4 regions of the Nocardioides montaniterrae genome follow, and region 1 is predicted to be linked to each of the others. Evidence: predicted binding sites of a transcription regulator. Region 1 holds the regulator's gene; each other region holds the start of a gene.
What was found. The regulator LexA, encoded in region 1, represses DNA repair genes until DNA is damaged. The targets are predictions, from matches to a motif close to TCGAACANNTGTTCGA.
Positions count from the first base shown of each region.

Region 2: the regulator LexA is predicted to act here: its motif matches at 4,136-4,151, upstream of ACYVJ3_RS11010 (HNH endonuclease signature motif containing protein).
Region 3: the regulator LexA is predicted to act here: its motif matches at 5,068-5,083, upstream of ACYVJ3_RS02990 (HNH endonuclease signature motif containing protein).
Region 4: the regulator LexA is predicted to act here: its motif matches at 1,810-1,825, upstream of recA (recombinase RecA).

Region 1 is NZ_BAAGSB010000001.1:252,917-260,054, reverse strand. It holds gene ACYVJ3_RS01385 (SGNH/GDSL hydrolase family protein) at 1-286, shown strand, start outside; gene ACYVJ3_RS01380 (ATP-dependent DNA helicase) at 429-2,324, shown strand; gene ACYVJ3_RS01375 (MXAN_6640 family putative metalloprotease) at 2,311-3,912, opposite strand; gene ACYVJ3_RS01370 (MXAN_6640 family putative metalloprotease) at 3,965-5,623, opposite strand; gene lexA (transcriptional repressor LexA) at 5,678-6,415, opposite strand; gene ACYVJ3_RS01360 (LysM peptidoglycan-binding domain-containing protein) at 6,674-7,009, shown strand.
Region 2 is NZ_BAAGSB010000006.1:63,333-70,470, reverse strand. It holds gene ACYVJ3_RS11030 (AMP-dependent synthetase/ligase) at 1-762, shown strand, start outside; gene ACYVJ3_RS11025 (oxygenase MpaB family protein) at 759-1,625, shown strand; gene ACYVJ3_RS11020 (winged helix-turn-helix domain-containing protein) at 1,616-2,815, opposite strand; gene ACYVJ3_RS11015 (hypothetical protein) at 2,852-3,442, opposite strand; gene ACYVJ3_RS11010 (HNH endonuclease signature motif containing protein) at 4,190-5,425, shown strand; gene ACYVJ3_RS11005 (response regulator) at 6,357-7,019, opposite strand; gene hpf (ribosome hibernation-promoting factor, HPF/YfiA family) at 7,093-7,138, opposite strand, start outside.
Region 3 is NZ_BAAGSB010000001.1:558,632-565,769, reverse strand. It holds gene ACYVJ3_RS03010 (enoyl-CoA hydratase/isomerase family protein) at 1-559, shown strand, start outside; gene ACYVJ3_RS03005 (oxygenase MpaB family protein) at 547-1,443, opposite strand; gene ACYVJ3_RS03000 (hypothetical protein) at 1,454-2,185, opposite strand; gene ACYVJ3_RS02995 (oxidoreductase) at 2,259-3,461, shown strand; gene ACYVJ3_RS02990 (HNH endonuclease signature motif containing protein) at 3,794-5,029, opposite strand; gene ACYVJ3_RS02985 (NAD(P)H-dependent amine dehydrogenase family protein) at 5,451-6,560, shown strand; gene ACYVJ3_RS02980 (SDR family oxidoreductase) at 6,557-7,138, shown strand, end outside.
Region 4 is NZ_BAAGSB010000005.1:61,873-69,010, reverse strand. It holds gene ACYVJ3_RS09935 (ABC transporter permease) at 1-179, shown strand, start outside; gene ACYVJ3_RS09930 (DinB family protein) at 243-770, shown strand; gene ACYVJ3_RS09925 (DUF3046 domain-containing protein) at 819-1,013, shown strand; gene ACYVJ3_RS09920 (HNH endonuclease family protein) at 1,036-1,728, opposite strand; gene recA (recombinase RecA) at 1,982-3,025, shown strand; gene ACYVJ3_RS09910 (regulatory protein RecX) at 3,288-3,860, shown strand; gene ACYVJ3_RS09905 (PPK2 family polyphosphate kinase) at 3,868-4,707, shown strand; gene ACYVJ3_RS09900 (HipA family kinase) at 4,704-5,483, shown strand; gene ACYVJ3_RS09895 (DUF3037 domain-containing protein) at 5,480-5,890, shown strand; gene ACYVJ3_RS09890 (sirohydrochlorin chelatase) at 5,903-6,646, opposite strand; gene ACYVJ3_RS09885 (phosphoadenylyl-sulfate reductase) at 6,695-7,138, opposite strand, start outside.

The DNA.
Region 1 (7,138 bases):
CCTGAACGACCACGACGTGTCCGACACCGCGGTCGAGGCCGGCTTCGGTCGGCTGCTCGCCGCCACGAAGGGCCACGAGCTGGTCGTCGTCGGGCCGCCACCGGCTCCGTCGCGGGCGGCATCGGCCGCGCGGGTCGACGTACTCCTCGAGCGGCTGTGCGCCGCCGCGGGCGTCCCCTACGTCTCCACGATCGGGCTGCACCTGCCCTACCTGCCGGACCGCCTGCACCTCACGCCGGACGGCCACCGGATGTTCGGCGACGCCGTCGCGCTCGCCCTGGCATGAACCCTGTGGAGGAGCCGCCCGACTCGTCGGTCGGCTCCTCTAAGGTTCTCGGGTGTCATCAGCCGAGCAGCCTCCTGTCCGCGCCACCCTCGCGGCGGCGGTCGAGGCGCTCGGAGGTCAGCCCCGTGAGGGCCAGGCACAGATGGCAGAGGCCGTCGGCCAGGCGCTGAGCGGTCACCAGCACCTGCTCGTCCAGGCCGGCACCGGCACCGGCAAGTCGCTCGGCTACCTCGTGCCAAGCCTGCTCCACGACGACCGCGTCGTCATCGCGACGGCGACCCTCGCCCTGCAGCACCAGCTCGTCGAGCGCGACCTCCCGCGCCTGGTCGAGGCCGTCGGCAAGCTGCCCGGCGTCGACGCGTCGTACGCCGTCCTCAAGGGCCGCTCCAACTACGCCTGCCTGCACCGCATCCGCGAGGGCGCACCGGACGACCAGGGTGAGCTGATCCAGGCCGAGGACGCCCTCGGCGCGCTCGGCAAGAAGGTGCTCGAGCTGCGCGAGTGGGCCGAGTCCGAGTCGTCCGACGGCGGCACGGGGGAGCGCGACAACGCCCCGCGCCACACCGATCGCGAGTGGAAGCAGGTCAGCGTCAGCGCCCGCGAGTGCCTCGGGGCCGCGCGCTGCGCGTTCGGCCAGGAGTGCTTCGCCGAGCGCGCCAAGGAGAAGGCGCAGAAGTCGCACCTCGTCGTGACCAACCACTCCCTGCTCGCCATCGATGCGATCGAGGGCATCCCGATGCTGCCGGAGTATGACGCCGTGGTGGTCGACGAGGCCCACGAGCTCGTCGCACGGGTGACCCAGGCGGCCACCGCCGAGCTGTGGGTCGCTGAGGTCGAGCGGTCGGCGCGGCGCGCCGTACGACATGTCCAGGGCGACCAGGCGCACGACCTCGCCGACGCCGCCGACACGCTGCGGGCGGCCGTCAACGACACCGACGCCGGCCGGATCGAGACGCTCCCGGCCGACCTGGCCGACGCGCTGGCGCTGGTCCGCGACTCAGCGCGGGCGTGCATCTCGGCCTTCCCCAAGCAGGAGTCCGGCTCCGAGCCCGACGCGGCCTTCGCGCAGGCCAAGGCCGGTGTGCAGGACGTCTTCGCGGTCGCCGAGCGGATGGCTGCCAACTCCGAGCACGACGTGCTGTGGCTGAGCGAGGGCACCGACCGGCTGCCCCCACGACTCGCGATCGCGCCGCTCCAGGTGTGGGGCCAGCTGCGCGACAAGCTGCTCGCCGAGAAGACGGCCGTCCTCACCTCCGCCACCCTCACCCTCGGCGGCGACTTCAACGCCATCGCGACCTCCGTCGGTCTCAAGCCGACCGAGCGCATCGCGCCCGGCACCCCCACCGAGAAGACCGAGAAGGATCGCGAGCCGTGGGTCGGTGTCGACGTCGGCAGCCCGTTCGACTACGGCAAGCAGGGGATCCTGTACGTCGCCCGCCACCTGCCGCCCCCCGGACGCGACGGTCTCGGCCCCGCGCAGCTCGACGAGATCGTCGACCTCATCGACGCGGCCGACGGGCGCACGCTCGGCCTGTTCTCCTCGCGGCGTGCCGCCGAGGCCGCGGCCGAGCACGTCCGGATCAAGCTGCCGCACCTGACCACGCTGGCGCAGGGCGACGCCCAGCTGCCCGAGCTGGCGCGGCAGTTCGTCGACGATCCGCACACCTGCCTGTTCGGCACCCTCGGCCTGTGGCAGGGGCTCGACGTACCCGGTGACACCTGCCAGCTGGTGATCATCGACCGGATCCCGTTCCCGAGGCCCGACGACCCGCTCATGAGCGCCCGCGCCCAGGCGGCCGACAAGGCCGGCGGCAACGGCTTCATGCAGGTCTCCGCGACCCACTCGGCGCTGCTGCTCGCGCAGGGCGCCGGGCGGTTGATCCGCACCCACACCGACCGTGGTGTCGTCGCGGTGCTCGACCCACGGCTGTCGACCGCCCGCTACGGCAGCTTTTTGAAGGCGAGCCTGCCGCCGATGTGGTCGACGACAGACCCGCAGGTGGCCCGCCAGGCGTTGAAGCGGCTCAGCTCGCGATGACCTGCACCGACGCACCGGGGTTGTCGTCGGTGGAGGTGCCCATGCAGGTGTGGTCGAAGCCGAGGTACTGCCAGCAGTTGTAGCCGACGCCCGCGTTCACGATCGTGAGCTGGACCCAGGCGACCGAGGCCTTGGTGAACGGGAGCGTGGTGGTCGCGCCGAGTGCCGGGTTCACCCGCTTGGTGTGGCCGTCGGTGGTGTGCACGACGATCGTGTCGAGCACCCAGTGACCCGGGTTGGCGTGGAACGTGACGCTGAGCTGGGAGGCGCTCGCCGCCGGCGTGACCTGGTACGTCGCCGACGACTGGTGCGCCAGGCTCGGCTTCCAGGTCGCCTTGTTGCCGAGCAGCTGCGGCAGGCTCGTCGTACCGGTCAGCGGTGCGGGCTTGTAGGCGCCGCCCTCTCGGTAGTGCTGGCCCGGGTGCAGGTTGGCGACGGCGAAGTTGCGCAGCTGGTTGCCGAACGTCGTACCGACCTCGTTGAGTGCGGTGCGGATCGCCACGATGGAGTAGCGGCGGCCGACCGCGAGCTGCCACATCCGCTTGACCAGCTTGGGCATGATGCCCTGCTTGGCGCCGTATCTCTCGGTGAGGAAGCGGAAGAAGATCCACGTGCCGTACTGGTGCCCGTCGCTGTTGAACAGGTCGAGCGCCTGGCCGGGGCGGCCCATCGGGCCGAGCCTGAGGTACTGACGGTTGTCGTTGATGGTGGTGTAGAGCTGGTCCTCGGCCCACGTAGCCGTGGCCTCCATGAACCACTGGTCCTCGTCGATGTCGTAGGCGAACTGCACCGCGTGGAAGTACTCATGGGCCGCGGTCACCTCGAGGTTCTGCTCGGGGGTGTGCGCGGGGAACTTCGTCTTGGAGTAGTTGTTGTCCAGCACGCAGTAGGCGTAGACCGCGTAGTGCTTGGAACCGTCGTTGTCGTCGTTCAGCTTGGGGTCGTCGGTGGTGCAGAAGCCGTAGACGCCGTTGTCGCCGACGTCGGCGAGGTAGATGTCGCGGCGCGAGTCACCGCCGCGCCCGCCGTCACCGCGCGGCGAGCGGTAGCCCGCCCGCTGGTAGACGCGGTCGATCCGGGAGAGCTGCTTGAGGTCGAACTCGACGACGTCCGGGATGCCGTTGTGCGCCCGACCGCTCCAGGTCCCACCGCGGCCGTCGTCCTCGCGAGGTACGCCGTTGCGTGCGTCCTGGGACTTCTTGACGTAGTGGATGCAGATCCGGCTCGTGCAGAGCTTGTGCTGCTTGGCACCGCTCTTCCAGCACACGCCGTCGGCCTTGGAGCAGGTCGAGGGCTGCGAGGGCCGGGCGAAGTAGCGCTCCGCGACCGCGCGCTGGGCCGGCGGCAGGCTGTTCTTGGTGACGGCCAGGTTGCGCAGCGCCATGGTCAGGTCCGGGTGACCGTTGCTGCCGTTGCCGGCCAGGATCTGCTGCACCGACTGCAGCGCCGCCTGGGCGTGCAGCAGCGCCCGGCTGAGGCCGTTCGCCCCCGGGGAGGGCGGTGTCGTTCCGGCGTACGCCGATGGCGTGGTGAGCGTGAGGCCCAGCGCGATCAGCAGTGCAAGGGTCAGGGTCCGGGTCCGAGACATGCACTCGAGCCTAAGCGGTCGTCCGCCGGACCGGCGAACGACCGCTCCCGTCTCAGCTCTTGTACGCCGTCGCGACCAGGCTGTCGGCGGTGTTGTCGTCGTAGCTGTGGCTCGACCAGCAGCTGTACTGCAGCTGGTTCGGGTTCGGCTGGTCCCAGCAGGAGAAGCGCGTCGAGGTGTTGAGGAGCTCGACCTCGACGTTCTTCACGAGCTGGTAGCCGAACTTGATGCTGACGGTCGCGTTGCCGCTGGCGTCCAGCTTGATCAACCGCATGGCGTGCGACCCGGAGCGGTAGTTGGTCCACAGCGTCGCCGCCGCGCCCCGCGCCCGGTTGGGCAGGTCGAAGTGCAGCCGCGGGCGCCAGCTGCTGGCCATGCCGCGGATGGTGCTCAGCCGGATGGCGACGTAGCTGAGGTGCTTCAGGGTGCCGTGGACCTTGACCACCTTCTTGCCGGGCCCCACGCGGGTGCTCACGGCGACCGGTGCGCTCGGGTAGTGGTTGGCCGCAGCCTCACGGAAGAACTTCGTGGGGTGGCGGGCCGCGAGGGCGAAGCCGCTGAACACCTTGGAGAGGCTGGTGCCGCGCGACGCGAGCACGGCCGAGATCGCCTGGGTGGAGTACATGTCCTGCGCGGCCGGGTTGGCCGCCTTGTTCGCGTCCATGTGCTGCCACAGGTTCAACATCACCACGGGCAGTGCGTTGTTGGCATCCATCTGCGGAGCGACGCGCTCGGTGAGGTAGCGGAAGAAGATCCAGGTGCCGTACCAGTGGCTGTTGTTGACGTCCATGGGCAGGCCCGGGTTGGAGATCGGGCTGTAGCGCAGGTACTGCAGGTTGTCGTTGACGTCGGTGTAGAGCTGGTCCTCGGCCCAGGTGGCCGTCGCCTCCTTGATCCAGTCGTCCTCACCGATGTCGTAGGAGAACTGGACGGCGTGGAAGAACTCGTGCGCGGCGGTGACCTGGACGTTCTCCATGGGCGTGTTCGTCGGGAACTCGGCCTGGGAGAAGTTGTTGTCGAGCACGCAGTACGCCGACACCGCGTAGTCGGTCATGTCCGGGTCGTCGCTGGTGCAGTAGCCGTAGGTGCTCGGGCCGAGGTTGGCCAGGTAGATGTCGGTCCACCCGTTGGGGCCATGGTTGGTGCTGCCGGAGTCATCGAGCGGCATGCGGTAGCCGGCCGCGGCGTAGACGGAGCGGACGTGCACCACGATGGCCAGGACCATGTCGACGTAGTCGGGCGTGGTGTTGGCGTCGGGGCCGTCCTGTGCGCTGACGCCGTTGGTCGGGTCCTCCGCCGCGGTGACGTAGTGGACGCAGATGCGGTCAGGGGTGGAGCAGACGTAGTGCGCGTTCGTGCGGTACACCGGGTCGCCGGAGCCGTCGCTGGTCGCGCTCGGGCGGGCGAAGAGGCGGTCGGCCTGGACCTGCTGGTCCTTGCTCAGCGACCGGTAGGCGACGCGCAGGTCCGACAGCACGATCGAGGCGTCCGTCGTCCGTTGGATGGCGCGGGCCTCGCGACGGGTGCCGTGGAACAGCGTCTCGGCCCGCTCGAGAGCGGCGGTGGCCTGTGCGTGGGAAGGCAGAGCGCGCCCGTGGCCGGGCGCGGCTGGCGGGGCAGGCGTGGCGGTCGCACTGAGCGGGCTCGCGAACGCGGTGCCGAGGACGAGGACGAGGACGCCGGCGTACGACCTGGCGCGGGTGCTGAGCATGCGCGCCAGACTAGGTGCGGAGCGCGGATTTCCCGCGCTCCGCGGCCTAGTGGACTAGACCTTCCGCAGCACCGCGGTGACCTTGCCCAGGATCGTGGCGTGGGTGCCGTCGATCGGTTCGAAGGCAGGGTTGTGCGGCAGCAGCCAGACCTTGCCGTCCTTGCGGCTCAGGGTCTTGACCGTGGCCTCGCCGTCGATCATCGCGGCGACGATCTCGCCGTTCTCGGCGGTGTTCTGCTGGCGGATCACGACGTAGTCGCCGTTGCAGATCGCGGCCTCGATCATCGACTCGCCGCTGACCTCGAGCAGGAACAGCTGGCCGTCGCCGACGAGCTGCTTGGGCAGCGGGAAGACGTCCTCGACGCGTTCCTCGGCCAGGATCGGGCCACCGGCGGCGATGCGGCCGACGAGCGGGACGTTGCTCGGCGTCGGCGCGGCGTCGTTGATGCCGGTCTCGTCGAAGCTCGACTCGGCGTCGTCGGTCGGGCCCGCGCCGGTGAGGGGCTTGCGCTTCTGGAGGCTCTCGGGCAGGAACACCTCGATCGCGCGGGGCAGGTGCGGGTCGCGGCGTACGAAGCCCTTGGCCTCGAGGGCACGCAGCTGGTGGGCGACGCTGGAGGTGCTGGTCAGGCCGACGGCCTCGCCGATCTCGCGCATGGAGGGCGGATAGCCGCGGGAGTCGATGGCCTTCTTGATCGTGGTCAGGATGCGCTGCTGGCGCGGGGTCAGGCCGGAGCCGTCCGGGGGACCGTCGGGGAGCTCGCTGACCGGGCGGATCGCCTTCTTCGTCATGCCTCCGACCGTAACCCCGATCACTCCCGTGATCAAACAGGTGTTCGAGGTGGGCGTGTCGCGGCGGCGTACGACACGCCGTCGAACAAGTTTGCGATGAAATGCACGGGATTGTTCGAATGGGTGTTCTAACATCGTCCATGTGTTCGATCGAACGTCTGATCGAGATACGGACAGGACCTTCACCGAGGGTTGTGTCGGTGCCTTCCGCTTGACTCTGATCGAACACGGACCAGACCCACTTCCCCGGAGGTCACGATGAGCACCATCAGCTTCAGCCCCACCTACGACTACCGCCCGCAGCTGCGCCTCACGCGCCGCGGCCGGCTGGTCGTCCTCGCCCTCGCGCTGATCGCGATCTTCGCGATCGGCCTGGCGGTCGCCTCGGCCTCCGCCGGTGGCGCCCACGCGGGCGACGCTGACGTGCACGTCGTGACCGTCCACCCCGGCGACACCCTGTGGGACATCGCCGGCACGGCCGCGGGGTCGGTCGGCGTCACGACGGGCGAGATGGTCCAGCGCATCACCGACCTCAACGACGTCACCGACGGCATGGTGTACGCCGGCCAGGACCTCCGGGTCCCGAACAACTAGGACTCCGCGCCCCGGACGGCGCGGTTCACAACTGAATACAGACTTCGCCTGCCGCCTCGACCCCGGCAGGCGTTGGGGAAGACGAGAGCCCGGTCCAGATTTCCCCTGGACCGGGCTCTCGCGGTTTTT
Region 2 (7,138 bases), on a different contig from region 1:
GCCGCCTCCGCGGCCGCGCCGATGCCGCTCGAGGTGGCGCGCTTCTTCGCCGGGCTCGGCATGCGGATCTACGACGTCTACGGCATGACCGAGACGTGTGCGGCGGTGACCGCCTGCGGTCCGTCGCAGTTCCGGCTCGGGACGGTCGGGCGGGCGCTCCCCGGCATCGAGATCGAGCTCGCCGACGACGGCGAGATCCTCGCCCGTGGCCCGGTCGCGTCGCGCGGCTACTACCGCCAGCCCGAGGCCACGGCCGAGCTGATCGACGCCGACGGCTGGGTGCACACCGGCGACATCGGCACGCTCGACGAGGACGGCTTCCTGCGGGTCGTCGACCGCAAGAAGGAGCTGATCATCACCTCCTCGGGCAAGAACATCGCCCCCTCCAACATCGAGAACCACCTCAAGGAGAGCCCGATCGTCGGTCACGCGCTGGTCTTCGGCGAGGCGAGGCCGTACGTCGTCGCGATGCTCACCCTCGACGCCGAGATCGCGCCGCTCGTGGGCGCGCAGGCCGGCGTACCTCCTGAGGTGTGTGGCGACCTCCCCGCGCTCGCCCAGCACCCCGTGATCCGCGCGATGGCCTCGGGCGCCGTGGACGCCGCCAACGCCAAGCTGTCCCGGCCGGAGCAGGTCAAGGCGTGGGAACTGCTGCCGGTCGAGTGGACGGCCGAGTCCGAGGAGCTGACGCCGACGCTGAAGCTCAAGCGCCGGGTCGTACACACCAAGTACGCCGACGTGCTCGATCGGCTCTACTCGTGAGCCTCCCCGCCGAGCCGCTCGGCCCCGGCGGGGTGATCTGGTACGCCGCCGGCGACCAGCGCGCGCTGGTGCTCGCGGTCCGGCTGCTGCTGCACCAGGTCGCGCACCCGATGGTCGGCGCGGCCGTCGAGCAGCAGTCGGTCTACAAGACCGATCCCTACGGGCGTCTCTGGCGGACCTCGCAGTCGGTCGTGCGCAGCGTGTACGGCGGCCGCGGGTCGGCGCTCGAGGGACAGCGGCTCCTGCGCATGCACGCCGGGATCCGCGGCGTCGACCGGGCCGGGCGCAGCTACCACGCGCTCGACCCGCAGGCGTATGCCTGGGTGCACTGGACGGCGTACGAGGGGACGCGGGTGTTCCTGCGCGACTTCGGGCCCGGCCTGACCGACGCCCAGGACCAGCAGCTGTTCGAGGAGTGGCGGCGGCTGGGTCTGCTCATCGGGGTCCGGCCCGACCAGCTGCCGGCGACCCGCTCGGAGTTCTGGGCCGGCTGGGCCGAGCAGCTGCCCAGGCTCGAGGACAACCCGGTCGTGCAGGACATCATGTTCAACGGCCCGCGCGCGCCCCGCTGGCTGCCGGGCTCGCCGGAGCGGGCCGACCGTGCGATGCAGCGCGTCGCGGACCCGTTGCTGCGGTTGCAGCGCGACGTGATCGCCGCGACCATCGACCCGTCGTTCCGGGAGCGGATCGGCCTGCCCGCGCCGACCGCGGCGTCGTTGCGGCGGGTGGAGCGCCTCCGTCGCGTCTCGCGACTGGGCAACCGGCTGCCGTCACCCGTGCGGCTGGTCCCGATGGCCACCGCCGGTGCCTGGCGGACCCGCCGGGCCGGGGACACCCAGCCCGAGGCCGTCCGCTATCCCTGAGCGGCGACCGCCGCCAGCGCCGGCGCCAGGTCGCCGTTGCCGTTGACGACGAGCTGCTCCAGCCCGAGCCAGCCGGCGAGCCGGCCCAGCTCGGCGTGCAGACGGTCGGCGGTGTCGGCCGGTGCGTGCGGCTCGGCGTACGCACCCTGGACCAGGAGCCGGCCCGTCGCGCGATCGGCCTTGAGGTCGACGCGTGCGACGACCCGGTCGTCGAGCAGGAACGGCAGCACGTAGTAGCCATGCACCCGCTTGTGGGCCGGTGTGTAGATCTCGATCCGGTAGTGGAAGTCGAAGAGCGCCTCGGCCCGCGCTCGCTCCCACACCACCGGGTCGAAGGGGCTGAGCAGCGCCGCCGCGGTGATCCGGCGCGGCAGCCGCGCCTCGCGGTGGAGGTACGCCGGCCTGCGCCAGCCCTCGACCTGCACCTGGGTGACCTCGCCGGCCTCCTCGAGGGTGGCGACAGCTCGCGCCGTGTCGGCGACGGACATGCGGTAGTAGTCGCGGAGGTCCTGGATCGTGGCCACCCCGTGGCTGCGCGCGGCTCGTCGGACGAGCTCGGTGTGGGCCTCGGCGGGCGTCGGAGTGGGTGCGTCGAGGACCCGCTGCGGCAGCACCCGCTCGGGCACATCGTAGCGGATCTCGAACTGGCTGTTGCGGCCCGCGATCGCAAGGTCACCGGTCGTGAAGAGCCAGTCGAGGACACGGCGTGCGTTGGACCAGTTCCAGCCCCAGTGGTTCTTGCTGCGCGGCAGGCCGGCGTCGAGCTCGCGCGCCGTCGATGCTCCTCGTTCGCGGATCTCCGCGATCAGGCTCTCGGCCAGCCCCGGCTCGGCCTCGACGATCGACCACTTGCCCTGGCGGTGGCGGTAGTGCTCCATCCGGTGCTGCATGTGCGGCCAGAGCTCGACCGGCATGTAGGCCTGCACGTGGGCCCAGTACTCCACCAGCCGCCTGTCCTTGCGTCCGCTGGAGGCTCGTCGCAGGAGGTCGACGTCGTACGGGCCCATCCGGGAGTAGAGCGGCATGAAGTGCGCCCGCTGCAGCACGTTGACGCTGTCCACCTGGAGCACGCCGGTCCGTTGGATCGTGCGGTCGAGCGTGCGCATCGTCGGCGTGCTGTGCGGCTTGTCGGCGAACCCCTGCGCGGCCAGCGCGATCCGCCGGGCCTGGCTCAGCGACAGCGACTCCATGGCGGCAACCTAGCCGCCGGCGCCGACGTACCTCCCTCACCGCCGGCGGAAGGTCCGTCCGTCGTCGGTCGACACGTAGCGCCCGCTGCTCGCCAGCGCGACCAGCGTCCGGCCGCGCACGACGAGGCCGTCGATCCGATCGGGCGCCACGAGGGCGGGCTGGAAAGTGGCGGCGTACGGCGCATAGCGCGCCCAGCTGCCGTCCTGGCTGATCCACAGCCCGTGGTGCTGCGGGCCGAGGTGGCGCCAGCCACGGTCGGAGCTCCACGAGTTGAGCAGCACCAGTAGCCGGCCGTCGGGGAGGACGGCGCTGCCCTCGGTGTAGCCCCGCGCGCCGTGGATCTTGGGCATCACGAACGTCTGCCAGTCCTTGCCCTTCACCGACACCGCGACGGTGTGGAACGGCAGCAGGGTCGCCCCGTCTCCCCCACCGATGAAGATGCGTACGTCGGGGTCGAGCGACGGGACCGCCATCGCCATCAGCCCCTTCATCGGGCCCGTCGTCGGCGTGGCCTCGACGCGCGTGGGCGTCGACTGCTGCGTGGTCGGGTGCTGCTGCGACGGCGCCGCGCCGCAGGCGGCGAGCGCGAGCAGGGCAACGGCGAGGACGACGAGGCGTGGGCTCATGCCTGGTCCGACGCTGGGATCACGCGTTCGGTTGCGATCAGACCGGCATCCGTCGCGACCACCTGCGGCCGACCCAGGGATGACGGGTCCCCGAACGGCAGTGATGGGCGGCGTACCCGCGCGCGTTGCGACGCGCCACCTCCTCGCAGTTGCCCTCGGAGGTCATCGACCATCCGCACGAGCACGACTCCGTGACAGTCCATCGCCCCGGCTGCAGCTCCTCGGCCGCGCCGGTCGACACGCAGTGAAGCGGGTCCCCCATGTGTACGACGGTAAACCGGTCTAGCGCGGCCGGCAGCCGAATCGCTGAGATCGCCGTGGGTCGCCGCCGAGATCGCCGTGGAGCGCCGCCGAGATCGCCGTGGAGCGCCGCCGAGATCGCCGTGGAGCGCCGCCGAGATCGCCGTGTGTTACGTGGCCGGTCCCTCCTGGCTGCCGTTCTGGGTCATCGACTGGCGGCCGCGCTTAGCCGACCGTCCCCCGCCGTCAAGGATCCTCGCTTCGCTCGGCCCGCTTCGCGGCGGCCTCCGGCCGTCCTTGACCGCGGGACCCGGACGGTCGGATTACGGCGCGGATGGGCGACGGCTCGCTTCGCTCGCGCCGCCGCCAAGCGGCCGCCTCCGGCGGATTCCGCTGACCGCGAAAAGTGGCTCTGACCTGCACGTTCGGTCGAATCTTGCATTGAGAAAACGTTCGAACACATGTATGATGAAGGTACGAATCAAGCCTCATCTCTCGGGAGTCACCATGACCGCAGCATCGGTGTCGGAGCACCCGATGCTGCGTGCCGTGAACACCTCCCGCCTCGCCTTCGCGGGTGTCGTGTCAGTCGAGCCGATCTACATGACGGCCGCCGACAAGGCCACGGCGTTGCGAGGGCTGGCAGCGTTGAAGACCCAAGTCGAAGAGGCCGAGATGCGGGTCCTTGCCGCCTCGGGCGACCTTGCTCAAGACACCGGCGCCCGCGACGCAGGCCAGTGGCTGGCCCACCAGACGCACCTCGACCCGCGCACCTGCCACGGCGAGCTCAAGCTCGCCGAAGCGATCGACGAACGGTGGCGCCAGGTCGGCGTCGGCATGCGAGCCGGCACGGTCAACCGCGCCCAGGCGCAGGTGATCGTCTCGGCGTTGGAGAAGCTCCCGCCCGAGATCGACCAGGTCACCCGCCGCCGCGCGGAGAAGCACCTCGTAGAGCTCGCCGGCCAGTTCGGACCCCGCGAGCTGCGGACCCTGGGCGACCGGATCCTCGCCGTCGTCGCACCCGAGATCGCCGATGAAGCAGACGCGAAGGCACTCGAACGCGAAGAACGCTCCGCGCGGGTCAAGACCTCCCTCCGCTTCAAGCGCCTCGGCGACGGCATCACCCGGATCATCGGCCAAGTTCCCGATGCGGTCGCCGCACGCCTCGAGACCTACCTCGACGCGTTCTCCTCGCCCAGGATCTCGACCGGCGAGCGCCTCCCACGGAGCAACCGACTCGGCCAGGCGTTCTGCGCGCTGCTCGAGCACCTCGACCCCACCAAGCTCTCCGCCCACGGCGGCGACACCACCACCGTCATGGTCACCGTGACGCTCGACGACCTGCGGCGCGACCTCGCCACCGCCGGCGTCATCGGCTCCCTCGACGGCGACCTCCGCATCACCGCCGACGAGGCCAGGCGGCTTGCGTGCACCGCGAAGATCATTCCCGTCGTCCTCGGCGGCAAGGGCGAGATCCTCAACCTCGGCCGAGCACGACGGCTCTACTCACCGGCCCAGCACAAGGCCCTCCGCCTGAGGGACAAGCAGTGCCGCGCCGAGGGCTGCTCGATCCCCGCCACCTGGTGCGAAGCACATCATTCGCATCCGTGGAGTCAGGGCGGGAAGACCGACCTCGCTGATGGCGTCCTGCTCTGCAGCCATCACCACCACGTCGCCCACGACGCCCGCATGACCCACGACCTCACGTCGACAGGTGCCTGGCGGTTCCACCGACGTCCCTAAGCCGGAAACCCACCGGCACCCCGTGCCAGCCACCATCCGGATAGAGGCCCATTGGCCACGACACCCTCGGCGCCCGACCGCGGTGCCGATGCGCCGCGCTGTCCCGCAAGACCGTGTGGATCTGGGGTCACTAGGTGGCCACGGATCCACACGATGTGGCCGCCGAAGGCGGCCGCATCGCGTCGGCGCGAGCGAAGCGAGCCGCCGACAACCGCGCCACCAGCGCGCCGCCAGGGACCCGCAGTCAAGGACGCCGAAGGCGCCGCGAAGCGGGCCGAGCGCAGCGAGGATCCTTGACAGCGGGGAGCGGCGCGCTACGCGCGGCCGCCCATGCCCACGAGACGGCGGCCCACTGTGAGACTGACGCCATGCCGATCCTGACCGCGACCGACCTCCTGCCGGAGCGTCCGCAGCGCGTCCTGGTCGCGGGCACGTCGGGATCGGGGAAGACGACGCTGGCGGCGCGGATCGGGGAAAGCCTCGGCATCGAGCACATCGAGATCGACGCGCTCTTCCATGGGCCGGGCTGGACGCCGCGACCGACGTTCGCACAGGACGTCGAGGCCTTCGCGGCACGTCCGACCTGGGTGACCGAGTGGCAGTACTCCGACGTACGGCCGCTCCTGGCGGAGCGAGCCGACCTCGTCGTCTGGCTCGACCTTCCGCGAGCGAGGGTGATGCGGCAGGTCATCAGGCGCACGATCCGCCGGCGACGGCACCGCGAGGTGCTCTGGAACGGCAACGTCGAGCCGGCGCTGGCCACGATCCTGACCGACCCGGAGCACATCGTCCGTTGGGCATGGAACACCCACCACCTGACGGCCGAGCGGATCACCCACCTCACCGCGAGCAGGCCCGAGCTGTCCATCGTCCGGCTCACGAGCCACAAAGAAGCAGACGCCTGGCTCCTGACGATCAAGCAGGCAGACGCCTACTCCAGCTCGACGATCTTCTCGCGGACCGCGAACATGACGGCCTCCATGCGGGAGTGGAGCTGGAGCTTCTCGAGCATGTTCCGGACGTGGTTCTTGACCGTGTTCTCGGAGATCTTGAGGTGGCCGGCCACGTCACGGTTGGACAGGCCCTTGGCGACGAGCCGGAGGACCTCGAGCTCGCGCTCGGTGAGCTTGATGGCCGGGCCGTTGCGAGCGGGCTTGGACATGGTCTTGAACTCGTCGATCAGCTTGGCGGCCATCGAGGGCGAGATCAGCGACTGACCGTCGGCGACGACGCGGATGCCCTGCGCGACCTCCTCGATCGAGGAGTCCTTGAGCAGGTAGCCCGACGCACCGGACTTGACCGCCTCGTAGAGGTCGGCCTCCTCGTCCGACATCGTCAGCATGATGATCTTGGTGGAGGGCAGCGCCTCCTTGATCTTCACGCAGGCCTCGATGCCCGACTCCTTCGGCATGCGCACGTCCAGCAGCACGACGTCAGGCACGGTGCTGATCGCCAGCGCGGCGCCGCGGACGCCGTCACCGGCCTCGCCCACGACCTCGATGCCGGGCTCGACGCCGAGCAGCATCGTCAGACCGCGGCGGAAGAGCTCCTGGTCGTCGACGACCAGGACCCGCACGGGTTCGACACTGTTCACACTTGGCATCATGGCACGACGGCCCGACGAAAGTCCGGTCTAGACACTCCCGTCGGACCGACGTACCAAGGACTCATTCGCCCCCGAGGTCCAGCGAGATCACGCCGTAGTCGTAGCCC
Region 3 (7,138 bases), 310 kb from region 1:
CGAGGACGTCGCCGGCTTCATCGACGGGCTCGCCGAGCAGCTGCACCGAGCGATCAGCGAGCTCGTCCGTGCCGACGCCATCGTGGTGACCGTCGTCCAGGGCACCGCGGCCGGTGCCGGCTTCCCCCTGGCCTGCGTCGGCGACATCGTCGTCGCCGCGGACACCGCGAAGTTCAGCCTCGCCTACACGAAGGTCGGCCTCTCGCCCGACGGCGGCAGCTCGCTGCTGGTCCACTCGCTCGGCCTGCACCGGATGCTGCGCTACGCCATCCTCGGCGACCTGGCCACCGCCCAGGAGCTGTACGACGCCGGCCTCGTCGCGCGCGTCGTCCCCGCCGCCGAGCTGACCGCCACCGTCGACGGCATCGTCGCCTCGCTCGTCGAGGGCTCCGCCCCTGCACTGGCCGCCGCCAAGCGGCTCATCCGCACGGCCGCCGAGACCTCACCGGAGAGCGTGATGCGTCGCGAGACGCTCTCGATCCGCGCGCTCGCCGCAGGCCCCGACGGGCGCGAGGGCGTGGCCGCGTTCGTGGCGAAGCGGGCGCCTCAGTTCGGCTGAAGCGCCTCGTCCGGTGCCGCCGCGTGCGGCACCGGGCAGCCGGGAGCGAACGTGCCGAGCTCGCTGAGCAGGTAGCCGTTGGGGTAGCTCTTCACGCGCGGCAGGTCGGCGACGTACGTCGGGGTGCGCCGGGACGGGGTGAACCGCAGGACCCGCGCACGGACGGCCATCACGGCCTTGGCCGTACGCCGGGCGCCGGCCCCCGGGTCGGCGTACGCGAACGCGTCGAGCAGCGGCCGGTCCATGAACGCCATGCTGAAGCGCCGGATCGGCCGACGGAGGACGCGCGGGTAGAACGTCGTCATCAGGTCGAGGGTCGCGTCGGCGACGCGCCGGCCGCCGGCGTCGTACCCGAAGTGAGCGCGCTCGTAGTCGTCCATGACGTGCATGAAGCCGTCGTAGGTCTCCGGGATGTCCTTGATGCCCATGCGCTGCCCGAGCGCGCGGTAGTAGCTCACCGTCGCGCGCAGCTCGCCCTCGGTGAGCCGCCGCCAGCCGTAGGTGTCGAGCCAGCGCTTGGGCACGACCACGAACGTGGACAGCGTGTAGAGCAGGTCGCCGTTGGAGATGTCGTACCTGCGGTGCATGGCGTTGATCCGGCGTACGGCGGTCCGGCCGGCCTCGCTGTCGAAGCCGTGCACGAACGGCGCCTCGAGCAGCAGCGCCGTGTCGTCGTAGCGCTTCTGGCAGTCCTGGGTGAACTGGCCCGTCTCGTCGAGCAGCCGGCCGATGGAGGGCACGGCGTACGTCCGGAACAGGGCGAAGCTGAGGGCCTGGGTGATGTCCCAGGTGAACTCGTAGAGCGCCAGGTTCTGGACGATCTCGATGTAGTCGGTGTCCGGGTCGAGCGCGTCGTTGCGCTTGCGCCACAGCGTCTTGGCCATGGCTCGCACGCTACTCCCCGATGACGCCCTGCGCCTTGGTCCAGGCCTTGTCGGCGTACGTCGTGATCAGCGAGGGGTCGTTGGAGGTGTCGATGGTGCTGACCGTGACGACGGTGCCGTGCAGCAGGGTCATCTGCGAGTCGATGTACATGTGGATCGTCTGACCGCTCGCGCTGACGGTGCCCTCCGCGTGGTAGCCGATCGCGTCGTCCGCGCCGTCGGGGACCGTGGTCAGGTCGCTGTCGAGGGTCATGTCGAAGCTGGTCCCGTCGGCGACGGTGCCGGTGACCTGCGTGCAGCTCGCGAGCTTGTCCTTGACGTTGCTGAAGACCGTGGCGAGCTCGCCGGCGTCCTGGTAGGAGGACACCTCCGAGGTCACCTGCGGGAGGCCGCTGGACGGCTCGAAGTCGTGGGACGCCTTGGCGACGCGGTGGCCGTCGATCGCGTCGGTCAGCTTGCCGATCTCGGCCAGGCAGCCGGGCGCGTCGCTCTCGGAGCTGTCGGCGGTGGACGTCGTCATCTTCCAGTCGGCGGGGACGTCGGCAGGCCCGAGCGCGGCCTGCTCGGCCTGGGCCTGGGTGAGCGGGGTGCCGGTCGTGGTGACCGTTCCACCACTGTCGGTCGTCGTGTTGCTGTGGCTGCCGAACGGGGAGGCGTCGGAGCCACCGCCGCCGCACCCTGTGACGAGGGTGGCGGACAGGGCGAGGACGGCGAGGGAGCTCAGGCGCGCAGTGCGGGTCATGGTGGTCACCTTCCCACGGCGGACGGCCGCTAACCCATGGCTGACTAGAACGTGTTCCAGTTAGCCTGTGCGTGTGGTCGACGTCTTCGCTCCTGCCCGTCTCGGTCCCGTCGAGCTGCGCAACCGCACGGTCAAGGCGGCCACCTTCGAGGGTCGTACGCCGGACGGGCTGGTCACCGACGAGCTCATCGCCTATCACCTGGCCCCTGCTCGCGGCGGCGTCGGCCTGACGACCGTGGCCTACCTGGCCGTCGCGCCCGAGGGTCGCACGCACCGTGAGGTGATCGTGGTGGGCGACCGTTCGGCCGCCGGCCTCGCCCGGCTGGCCGACGCCGTCCACGCGACCGGCGCGAAGATCGCGGCACAGGTGGGGCACGCGGGTCCGGTGGCGAACGGCCGCTCCAACGGCGTACCCGCCATCGCGGCGTCGCGGATGCCCAGCCCGCTCTCGATGCAGATGATCCGATCGGCCTCGGAGAAGGACCTGACCCGGGTGACGCGGGCCTACGTCTCCGCCGCGCGCACGCTCGTCGATGCCGGGTTCGACGTGCTCGAGCTGCACATGGCGCACTCCTACCTGATCTCGTCGTTCCTGGCGCCTGGCCTGAACCGACGCAGTGACCGCTGGGGTGGGTCGCTGGAGAACCGGGCGCGGCTGGCGCGCCAGGTCGCTCGCGCCGTACGCGAGGAGGTCGGCGCGGCCGCGGCGGTGACGGCCAAGATCTCGGTGTCCGACGGCTTCCGTGGGGGAGTGACGACCGAGGACGGCATCGCGTTCGCCCAGCTGCTCGAGGCCGACGGCCACCTGGACGCCCTGCAGCTCTCGGGCGGCTCGTCGCTGATGAACCCGATGTACCTCTTCCGCGGCGGCGCCCCCGTCGAGGAGTTCGCCGCGACCATGCCCGCGGTCGTGCGGTTCGGGATGAGGACGCCGGTCGGCCGCTCGTTCATGAAGGCCTACCCGTGGGAGGAGGCGTACTTCCGGCCCAAGTCGCTGGAGTTCCGCGCCGCCCTGACGATGCCGTTGATCTTCCTCGGCGGCGTCAACTCGACCGCCACCATGGAGCGCGCCATGGATGACGGCTTCGACTTCGTCGCCATGGGCCGCGCCCTCCTGCGTGAGCCCGACCTGGTCGCTCGGCTGGCGGCCGGTCGCGCGACCGAGGGCATCTGCATCCACTGCAACCGCTGCATGCCGACCATCTACTCCGGTACCCGCTGCCCCGAGTGGTCGGCCGAGCAGGTCATCCCGGTTCCTCCGGTCGTCCCGGCCTGAGGGCGCTCGTACGCCGCTCCCGGGCTGGTGTCGCTCCTGGTCGGTGTGGTTCCTGGTCGGTGTGGCTCCTGGTCGGTGTGGCGGCCGCGCTTAGCGCGCCGCTCCCCGCCGTCAAGGATCCTCGCTGCGCTCGGCCCGCTTCGCGGCGCCTTCGGCGTCCTTGACTGCGGGTCCCTGGAGGCGCGCTGGTGGCGCGGGTGTCGGCACGGCCTTCGGCCGCGCCGACGCGATGCGGCCGCCTTCGGCGGCCACATCGGTGTGTTCGTTGGGCCGTGTTCGACATTGTGGAGTTCTGGGGTCACCAGGTGGCTCTGGGACTCCACGATCTGGGTCTAGGGCCGGCGGTGGAACCGCCAGGCGCCGGTCGGCATCACCTCATGGGCCATGCGCGGGTCGTGGGCGACCTGGTGATGGTGACTGCAGAGGAGCACGCCGTCTTTGAGGTCGGTCTTCCCGCCGGCTGACCATGGATGTGAATGATGTGCTTCGCACCAGGTGGCGGGGATCGAGCAGCCCTCGGCCCGGCACTGCTTGTCGCGCAGGCGGAGGGCCTTGCGCTGGGAGGCGTTGAACAACCGCTGGGCCCTGCCCAGGTCGAGGACCTCGCCCTTGCCGCCGAGGACGACGGGGATGATCTTGGCGGTGCAGGCCAGGCGCCGGGCCTCGTCAGCGGTGATCCGGAGGTCGCCGTCGAGGGAGCCGATGACGCCGGCAGTGGCGAGGTCGCGCCGCAGGTCGTCGAGGCTGATGGTGACCATGGCCGTGGTGGCGTCGCCGCCGTGGTCGGGGAGCTTCTTGGGGTCGAGGTGCTCCAACAACGCACAGAACGCTTCGCCAAGACGACGACTCCGCGGGAGGCGCTCGCCGGTCGAGACCCGCGGTGAGGAGAACGCGTCGAGGTAGGTCTCCAGCCGCGCGGCGACGGCGTCGGGCACTTGGCCGACGATGCGGGTGATGCCGTCGCCGAGGCGCTTGAACCGGATCGAGGTCTTGACCCGGGCGGACCGTTCCTCGCGCTCCAACGCCTTTGCATCGGCCTCATCTGCGATCTCGGGCGCGACCACCGAAAGGATCCGATCGCCCAGCGTCCGCAGCTCACGCGGACCGAACTGACCGGCGAGCTCGACGAGGTGCTTCTCGGCACGACGGCGGGTGACCTGGTCGATCTCAGGGGGCAGCTTCTCCAGTGCGGTGACGATCACTTGGGCCTGCGCGCGGTTGACCGCGCCAGCACGCATGCTCGCCGCGACCTGGGAGCACTTCTCGTCGATCGCTTGGGCGAGCTTCATCTCGCTGTGGCAGGTGCGCGGGTCGAGGTGCGTCTCGTGGGCCAGCCACTGGCCTGCGTCGCGGACGCCGGTGTCCTGGGCGAGGTCCCCGGAGGCGGCGAGGACCCGCATCTCGGCCTCTTCGACCTGGGTTTTCAACGCTGCCAGCCCTCGCAACGCCGTGGCCTTGTCGCCCGGTGTCATGTAGATCGGCTCGACCGATGCGACCTCGTGGAAGGCTCGACGGGAGGTGTTCACCGCACGCAGCATCGGGTGCTCTGACACCGATGCTGCGGTCATGATGACTCCCGAGAAGGATGGCTTGATTTCTGCCTCAATAGTACGCCTGTTCGAACGATTCTTCAATGCAAGATTCGACCAAACGTGCAGGTCAGAGGCACTTTTCGCTGCCAGCGGAATTGGTTTCGATACGCCCTCGCCTAGCGGCTCGGGCTACTCAACCAACGGCCGGGAGGCGGCCGCATTGCGGCGGCGCGAGCGAAGCGAGCCGCCGCCCATCCGCGCCGCGATCCGAACGTCCGGGCCCCGCGGTCAAGGACGCCGTAGCGCCGCGGAGCGGGCCGAGCGAAGCGAGGATCCTGGACGGCGGGGGACGGTCGGATAAGCGCGGCCGCCAGTCGATGACGCGGAACACCGACCAGGAGCCACCGGCCACCCGGAACACCTTCCCCAAAGGTAGAACGTGTTCTAGATTCAGGGCATGTCCCAGGTGATCCCCGAGAAACCGCTGCGAGTCGTCGTCTGGTCGACGGGAACGATCGGACGGCACGCGATCGCGGGTGTCGATGCGCACCCCGACCTCGAGCTCATCGGTGTCTGGACCTCCACCAAGGACAAGGAGGGCAAGGACGCCGGCGAGCTCGCGGACCTCGGCCGGACCCTCGGCGTCGCAGCCACCACCGACCGCGACGCCCTGATCGCACTCCGCCCCGACTGCATCGTGCACGGCGCGATGACCGACGACCGGCTCTTCGAGTCGATCGAGGACCTGACCGGCTTCATCCGCGACGGCGTCAACGTCGTCTCCAGCGGCCCGGTGATCCTGGTCCACCCGCAGGGTGCCTTGCCGGACGACTTCATCGAGACGATCAACGAGGCGGGCAGGAGCGGCAACGCCAGCCTGCACGTCAACGGCATCGACCCCGGCTTCGCCAACGACGTGCTGCCGCTGGTGATGACCAGCCTCAGCCAGCGCATCGACCACATCCGGGTGAGCGAGATCGCGGACTACTCGACGTACTACCAGCCCGTGGTCATGCGGGACATCTACGGCTTCGGCCAGCCGATGGACGCCGAGCCGCTTCTCTGGCACGCAGGCATCCTCTCCAGCGCCTGGGGCCCGGTGGTCCGCGTGATCGCGGCCGGCCTCGGCGTCACCCTGGACGAGCCGCTGACCGAGGAGGTCGAGCGTCGCCCGGCGGCAAGCGACTCCAAGACCTACAGCCTCGACATCGCCGAGGGCACGATGGGCAGCGTCCGCTTCCGCGTCATCGGCAAGGTCGACGGCGTACCTCGCATCACCCTCGAGCACGTCACACGCACCGACGCCGAGAGCGACCCCGACTGGGCCACGCCCCTCGAGGGCGACGGCTGCTACCGCATCGAGATCACCGGCGAGCCCTGCATGAAGGTGGAGTTCACCCACCACGGCGAGAACGGCGACCACAACGTCTCCGGGATGATCGTCACGGCCCAACGGCTGATCAACGCCGTCCCCGCCGTCGTCGCGGCGAAGCCGGGTCTCGTCAGCCCGATCGACCTCCCCCTCATCACCGGCCGCGGGCTGGTCTCGACCAACGGAGCAGCATGAGCATCCTCGACCGCTTCAGCCTCACCGACCACGTCGCCGTCGTCACCGGAGCGGGCCGCGGCATCGGCGCAGCCACCGCGATCGCGCTCGCCGAGGCGGGCGCCGACGTGCTCATCTCGAGCCGCACCGAGAGCCAGCTCCAGGAGGTTGCCAAGAGGATCGAGGCGACCGGCCGACGGGCGGTCGTCGTACCGGCCAACCTGAGTCACACCGACGAGGTCGCGGCCCTGGCCGAGACGGCCTTCAACGAGTTCGGTCGCCTCGACATCGTCGTCAACAACGTCGGGGGCACGATCCCGAACGCGTTCCTCGACACCGACGTCGACTACCTGAGCGAGGCGTTCCACTTCAACGTCGCCACCGCCCACGCGCTGAGCCGCGCGGCGGTGCCGCTGATGCTCAAGTCCGCAGCGCCCGACAGGCAGAAGTCGATCACCAGCATCAGCTCGATGATGGGACGTACGGCGGCCCGCGGCTACCTCGCCTACGGCACCGCCAAGGCGGCGCTCGCGCACTGGAGCCGCCTCGCCGCGACCGACCTGTCGCCGCACATCCGCGTCAACGGCATCTACGTCGGC
Region 4 (7,138 bases), on a different contig from region 1:
GAGCGCTGCGCTGGGTCGTGGAGTGCACGCCGCTCTACCGCGGCGTCGTGCTCTGTCGCGAGCTCTGCCTCGGCACGCCCGGCTGGGAGTCGCTGGTCTCGGTGGTCTACCTGCTGGTCATCGGCGCGATCAGCCTGGGCGTCGTACGCCGGCGCCTGGAGCGCCTGCTGCTGACCTGATCTCCTGCGTGGTTGGCAGGATTCCTGCTGTCGCCCGCATGCTGCCAGCGCAAGGGTTGCCCCATGACGATCACCCCCGACACCAAGGACTGGACCTGGGTCCTCGACCGCCCGTGCGGCGAGTGCGGGTTCGACCCGGCGCCGGTCGGCCGCGACGCCATCGCGCAGGCGATCCGCGACAACGCCGCGTTCTGGCAGCATGCGCTGACGCTCGCGGGTGTCGAGGAGCGGCCGGCCCCGGCCACGTGGTCGCCGACCGAGTACGCCTGCCACGTGCGCGACGTGCACCGGATCTTCGGCTCGCGTCTCGCGCTGATGCTCGACCAGGACGACCCGCAGTTCGCCAACTGGGACCAGGACGAGACCGCCGCCGCCGAGCGCTACGACCTCCAGCGTGCCGAGGTCGTCGCGGTCGAGCTGGCGGAGGCGGCACGATCGGTCGCCGCGGCGTACGACGAGGTGCGTGGGGACCAGTGGGGGCGGCGGGGCCGCCGCAGCAACGGCAGCGTCTTCACCGTCGAGACACTCGGCAGGTACCACCTCCACGACGTCATCCACCACCGGTGGGACGTTGGCTCGGTGGTCGGGTAGTCGCGAGCGCCGGCGAGCGACGTATCGAGACCCTGGAAGGATGACCGTGTGCGGCACACGGAGTTCTGGGAGCGGATGGACCACCACCTGGGCTCCGCCTACTCCCGCGTCTGGGCCGACTCGGTGGTGATGAGCGCCCTCGGCGGCCGGACGGCCTCCGCCGCGCTGGCCGCGGGGGAGAGCCCGAAGGACGTCTGGCGCGCGGTCTGGGCCCAGCTCGAGCTGCCCGAGTCGGAGCGCTGACCACCCGCGCTCGGCCGGCGGGTCAGCAGTAGCCCAGCATCTGCCGGAGCGCGGCGACCTCGCTCGGGTCCACCGTGAGGCCCCACGTGCTCTTCACGGTGATCCAGCGCTCGGCGTACGTGCATTGGTAGCCCTTGCGCGGCCGCCAGGCCGCCGGGTCGCCGTCGCCCTTGCTCTCGTTGGTCGGCCCGTCGACCGCGAGCAGCTCGGGCAGCCAGTTGGCGAAGCGGCTGCGCCGGTCGGGCGACCAGTCCCGGGCGCCGGAGTACCAGGCCTCCGCGAGCGGCACCACGTGGTCGATCTGGATCGCGATCGCCTGGTGCAGGTCCTTGAGGTCGGTGAAGACCAGCGTGTGCCCGGTGTAGGGGTCGTGCCAGGTCCCCGCGAGCACGTCGTGGTCGCACCCTCCCTGCTGCCCGACCTCCAGGCTTCCCGGCACGGCGTCCCGCTGCAGCACGTCGTCGCGCTGGTTGCAGCCGTTGCCGTCGACGTCGCGCCATGACTCGCCGTAGGCCGCGCGCAGGTAGGTCCCGTCCTCCCGTGGCCGCGGGGTGACCTCCAGCTGGGAGAGCAGGCGTGCGGCGGCGGTCGCGGATGGCGTGGTCGGCGTCGGTGGCTGGCCGGGTGGGCGCCGCGACTCGCTCGCGACGACCCCGCAGGCGGTGAGGCAGAGGCTGAGGAGGCCGGCAAGAGCGGCGTACGTCGGGCGGGTCATCGCGGCCCATCATGGCCACCGGTGCCGACGGATCGGAGGGGAACCCCGAAATCTCCCGACACGCCGGGGTCATGCCGCACGTCGAACAGGTGTTCGGCTAGCGTTCGAGTCACGACAGGGACCAGTTCCTGTCCACAGGTACGACGCGAAGCGAGCTTGTCCACAAGCACGACCCGGCTGACCAGGCTGTGTCGGGGCCTCGTTCTAGCGTCGCCGATGTACCTGGCACACACCGATGACTGAGGAGAACCCCATGGCCGGCGACGACCGCATGAAGGCGCTTGATGCAGCGCTGATGAACATCGAGAAGAACTACGGCAAGGGTTCGGTGATGCGCCTGGGTGACGAGACCCGCGCCCCGCTGGACGTGATCCCCACGGGTGCGATCGCGCTCGACGTGGCCCTCGGCATCGGAGGTCTCCCGCGCGGTCGCGTGGTCGAGATCTACGGTCCGGAGTCCTCCGGAAAGACCACCGTCGCCCTGCACGCCGTGGCCAGCGCCCAGCGCGCCGGCGGCATCGTGGCGTTCATCGACGCCGAGCACGCGCTCGACCCCGACTACGCCAAGGCACTCGGCGTCGACACCGACGCGCTCCTGGTCAGCCAGCCCGACTCCGGTGAGCAGGCCCTCGAGATCGCCGACATGCTCATCCGCTCCGGCGCGCTCGACCTGATCGTCATCGACTCCGTCGCCGCGCTCGTTCCCCGCGCCGAGATCGAGGGCGAGATGGGCGACAGCCACGTCGGCCTCCAGGCCCGCCTGATGAGCCAGGCGCTGCGCAAGATGACCGGTGCCCTCAACCAGTCCAAGACGACCGCGATCTTCATCAACCAGCTGCGCGAGAAGATCGGCGTCATGTTCGGCTCGCCCGAGACCACCACCGGTGGTCGGGCGCTGAAGTTCTACTCCTCGGTCCGTCTGGATGTACGCCGCATCGAGACCCTCAAGGACGGCACCGACATGGTCGGCAACCGCACCCGGGTCAAGGTCGTCAAGAACAAGGTCGCGCCGCCGTTCAAGCAGGCCGAGTTCGACATCATGTACGGCAAGGGCATCTCCCGCGAGGGCGGTCTGATCGACGTCGGCGTCGAGGCGGGCCTGGTCCGCAAGGCCGGTGCTTGGTACACCTACGAGGGCGACCAGCTCGGCCAGGGCAAGGAGAACGCCCGGACCTTCCTCAAGGACAACCCCGACCTGGCCAACGAGCTGGAGAAGCGGATCCTCGAGAAGCTCGGCGTCACCCCCACGCTCGAGGACGACCTCTCCGACGAGCCGATCGGCGTCGACTCGTTCTGATCATGGCGCGAGCGCGTCGCCTCGCGGCGCGCTCGCCGGACTTGGCCGTCTCGGTTCCTCCGGTCGCTCGTTCCTCGCTCCCTACGTCGCCTCACCGACCGCGCCCGACGACCCCGCGCCTTCGGCGCCGCGCTGCCGCGCGCGGTCGAGGTCCGCTCGGTGCAAGACCGTCTGGCGGCCTGCGGTGGCAGTCGTTGGTTGAGTAGCCCGAGCCGCTAGGCGGGGCGCATCGAAACCGACCCATTCCGAAAGGAGAAGCCCGATGGTGACCCCGCTTCCCTGGAAGTCGCCCACCGCGCCGACGCCCGAGCAGAACCCCGACGCCGAGCCCGACCACGAGGAGATCGCCCGCAAGATCCTCCTCGACCAGCTGACCGGGCAGGCCCGCAGCCGCCACGAGCTCGCTCAGCGGCTGGCGAAGAAGAACGTTCCCGAGGAGATCGCGAACCGGCTGCTCGATCGGTTCGAGGAGGTCGGCCTGATCGACGACGAGGCGTTCGCGCGCCTGTGGGTCGACAGCCGTCAGCGCACCCGCGGCCTTGCCCGTACGGCGCTCGCCCAGGAGCTGCGCCGCAAGGGCATCGCCGACGACACGGCCAAGACGGTCCTCGCCGAGGTCGACCGCGACGACGAGGAGGAGACGGCTCGGTCGTTGGTCCGCAAGAAGGCCCGAAGGATGGCAGGTCTGGACCCTCAGGTCGCCACGAGGCGCCTGGTCGGGATGCTCGCCCGCAAGGGCTACGGCCCCGGCATGGCCTTCGCGATCGTCCGGTCCGAGCTCGCGAAGATCGGGGCCGAGGTGGACGCCGACCTGGAGCCCGGCGACCTGACATGATCGGCGCGTGAGCCTCACCGACACGCTGCGCTACGACGGATCCACGCCGCTCAGTGATCTCCCGACCGACGCCAAACCGGGCTACGACGGCGACAAGAACCAGGGCGAGCAGGCTCTCGTCGAGCTCGGTCCCGAGCTGCTCGACCTGCAGACCCGGATGTTCGCCCACCGCGGCCGCGACACGGCGCGCGGCGTGCTGCTGGTCCTGCAGGGGATGGACACCTCCGGCAAGGGGGGCGTCCTCAAGCACACCGTCGGCCTGGTCGATCCTGTCGGCCTGAAGATCACCTCCTTCAAGGCGCCGACCCCGGAAGAGCGGTCCCACGACTTCCTCTGGCGCATCGAGAAGGCCGTGCCCGACCTCGGGATCCTCGGCGTCTTCGACCGCTCCCACTACGAGGACGTGCTGATCGGCAAGGTGCGCAAGCTCGCCGACGACGCCGAGATCGAGCGCCGTTACGCCGCCATCAACGACTTCGAGAACGGGCTCGTGGAGCGCGGGATCGTCGTGGTCAAGTGCCTCCTGCACATCTTGCCGGCCGAGCAGAAGAAGCGCCTCGAGGCGCGCCTCGAGGACCCGACCAAGCACTGGAAGTACAACCCCGGCGACGTCGACGAGCGCCAGCTCTGGAGCGAGTACGCCGCGGCCTACCAGGCCGTCCTGGACCGCACGAACACCGAGCAGGCGCCCTGGCACGTCGTCCCCAGCGACAAGAAGTGGTACCGCAACCTGGCGATCGGGCACCTCCTGCGCCGCGCGCTCAAGGACCTGGACCTCGACTGGCCCGCCGCGGACTTCGACGTCGACGCCGAGCTGCAGCGCCTCGCGGAGGACACGATCTCGTGAGCCTGCCGACCGCGAAGGTGATCCGCTACGTCACGCCCCTGCGCGAGGGCGGCAGCCTGCCCGGGATCGTCGAGGCCGATGACCTCGGCACCTACGTCCTGAAGTTCCGGGGCGCCGGTCAGGGCCTCCGCGTCCTGGTCGCCGAGGTGATCGTCGCGGGCCTCGCCCGCGCGCTCGACATCGCCACACCCGACCAGCTGGTGCTCGACCTGGACCCGCAGCTCGCGCGCTACGAAGCCGACGAGGAGGTCCAGGACCTGCTCAACGCCAGCGCCGGCACCAACCTCGGCATCGACTTCCTGCCCGGATCCTTCGGGTACGACGCCGCCACCGAGCCCGATCCCGACCTCGCCGGCCGCATCCTCTGGCTGGACGCGTTCTCGGCCAACGTCGACCGCAGCTGGCGCAACCCGAACATGCTGCTGTGGCGCGGCGCGCTCTACGCCATCGACCACGGCGCCGCGCTCTACTTCCACCACTCCTGGCCGGGCGGCGGTGGTGACCCCGCACGGTTCGCGGCGCAGCAGTACGACGCCGGCGAGCACGTCCTGCGCTCGTACGCCGACCGCGCGCTCGCCCAGGACGCCGACCTGGCCGCCCGCCTCACTCCGGCGCGACTCGGCGAGATCGTCGCCGATGTCCCTGACGAGTGGCTCGAGCCGGCGCCCGGTGCGGAGACTCCCGAGGCCCTCCGGCAGAGGTACGTCGACTTCCTCTCGGCGCGCGTCGCCGGCGATCGCCGGTGGCTGCCCCAGCCCGTCGAGGCCGGTCGATGAGCCCCTACCAGTACGTCGTCCTGCGCTGCGTGCCCCGCGTCGAGCGCGAGGAGTTCGTCAATGTCGGCGTCGTCCTCTATTGCCCCGAGGAGCGGTTCCTCGACGTCGCCTGGGAGGTGCCGGTCGCCAAGGTGCAGGCGCTCGCCGACGACATCGACCTGGATGCGATCGCGGACGCCCTCGATGCGCTGGACCTGCTCGCCAGCGGCGAGGCGCACTCCGACGCGGCCGCGGCGGTCCGCGCCACGGCGTACGGCACCCGGGAGGCCAAGGACGACCAGGGCACGCGCTTCGGCATGCTCAAGGCGCCGCGGAGCACGGTGATCCAGCCCGGCCCGGTCCACGGCGGACTGACCGCAAACGCCGACGAGACGCTCCAGCAGCTGCTGGAGCGTCTCGTCCGCTGAGTTAAGCGAGGGTCAGACGGGCACGAGCTCGACCGCGCCGACGGCGTACCGGGCGAGGACGATCCGGGCGATCTCCGGGTGCGCGCCGAGCGGCTCGGAGACGGCCACGGCACCGGCTTCGTAGGCGAGCTCGGTCGCGCGGTCGACCAGCGCGCCCGGCGCCAGGAACAGCGAGGCGACGGCGACGTGGCGCCGGCCCTCGGCGCGGAAGGCGCGGACGGCCTCACCCGTGGCAGGCGGGGCCGCCGAGGCGTACGCCGCGGTCACGGGCAGCTTGTGGTGCGCGCCCCACACGCGCGCCAGGCGGGCCACGGCCTGGTTGGCCAGCGGGTCCGAGGACCCGGCGGCGGCGAGGACGAGCGCGTCGAGCTCGCGGACCCGGGCCTCCTTGAGTGCCTCGCGCAGACGCTCGTCGAGGACCTCCAGGAAGCGAGCCTCGAGACCGAGCACCTCGGTGGTGCGGATCTTCAGACCGGGGTGGCGCGTGGTCGCCTCGGCGATCAGGCCGGGGACGTCGACCCGGGCGTGGAACGCCTCGGTGAGCAGCAGGGGTACGACGACGATCTCGTCGTAGCCGGCCTTGACCAGGCGGTCGATGACGGCCGGGAACGCGGGACGGGACAGCTCGAGGAACGCCTTCTCGATGCGCAGATCGGGACGGAGCGCCTTGACCTCGTCGACGAGGGCGGTCACGGTCGCGGCGGAGCGGGGGTCACGGCTGCCGTGAGCCAGGGCAACCAGTGCAGGTGCGGTCATCGGGAGTGCCTCCTAACCGGGGAGTGGATCGGTGGGTGGTGGTGCGGATCAGGTGTGGATGCCGCACTCGGTCTTGTTCATGCCTGCCCAGCGGCCGCTGCGCGGGTCCTCGCCGGGAGCCACCCGGGAGGTGCACGGCCAGCAGCCGATCGACGGGTAGCCGTCGTAGACGAGCGGGTTGACCAGGACACCGTTGTCCGAGATGTAGCGCTCGACGTCCTCGTCGGACCATCGGGCGATGGGGGAGACCTTGACCTTGCCCTTCTTCGCGTCCCAGCCGATGACCGGGGCGATCACCCGGTTGTGGGTCTCGGCGCGGCGCAGGCCGGTCGCCCAGGCGTCGTACCCGTCCAGCGATGTCGCCAGCGGCGCGACCTTGCGCAGCGCGCAGCACTTGTCGGGGTCACGCTTGAACAGCTCCGGGCCGTACTCGGCATCCTGCTCGGCCACCGTCTGGGCGGGGGTGATGGTGATCAGGTTGACCGGCAGGGT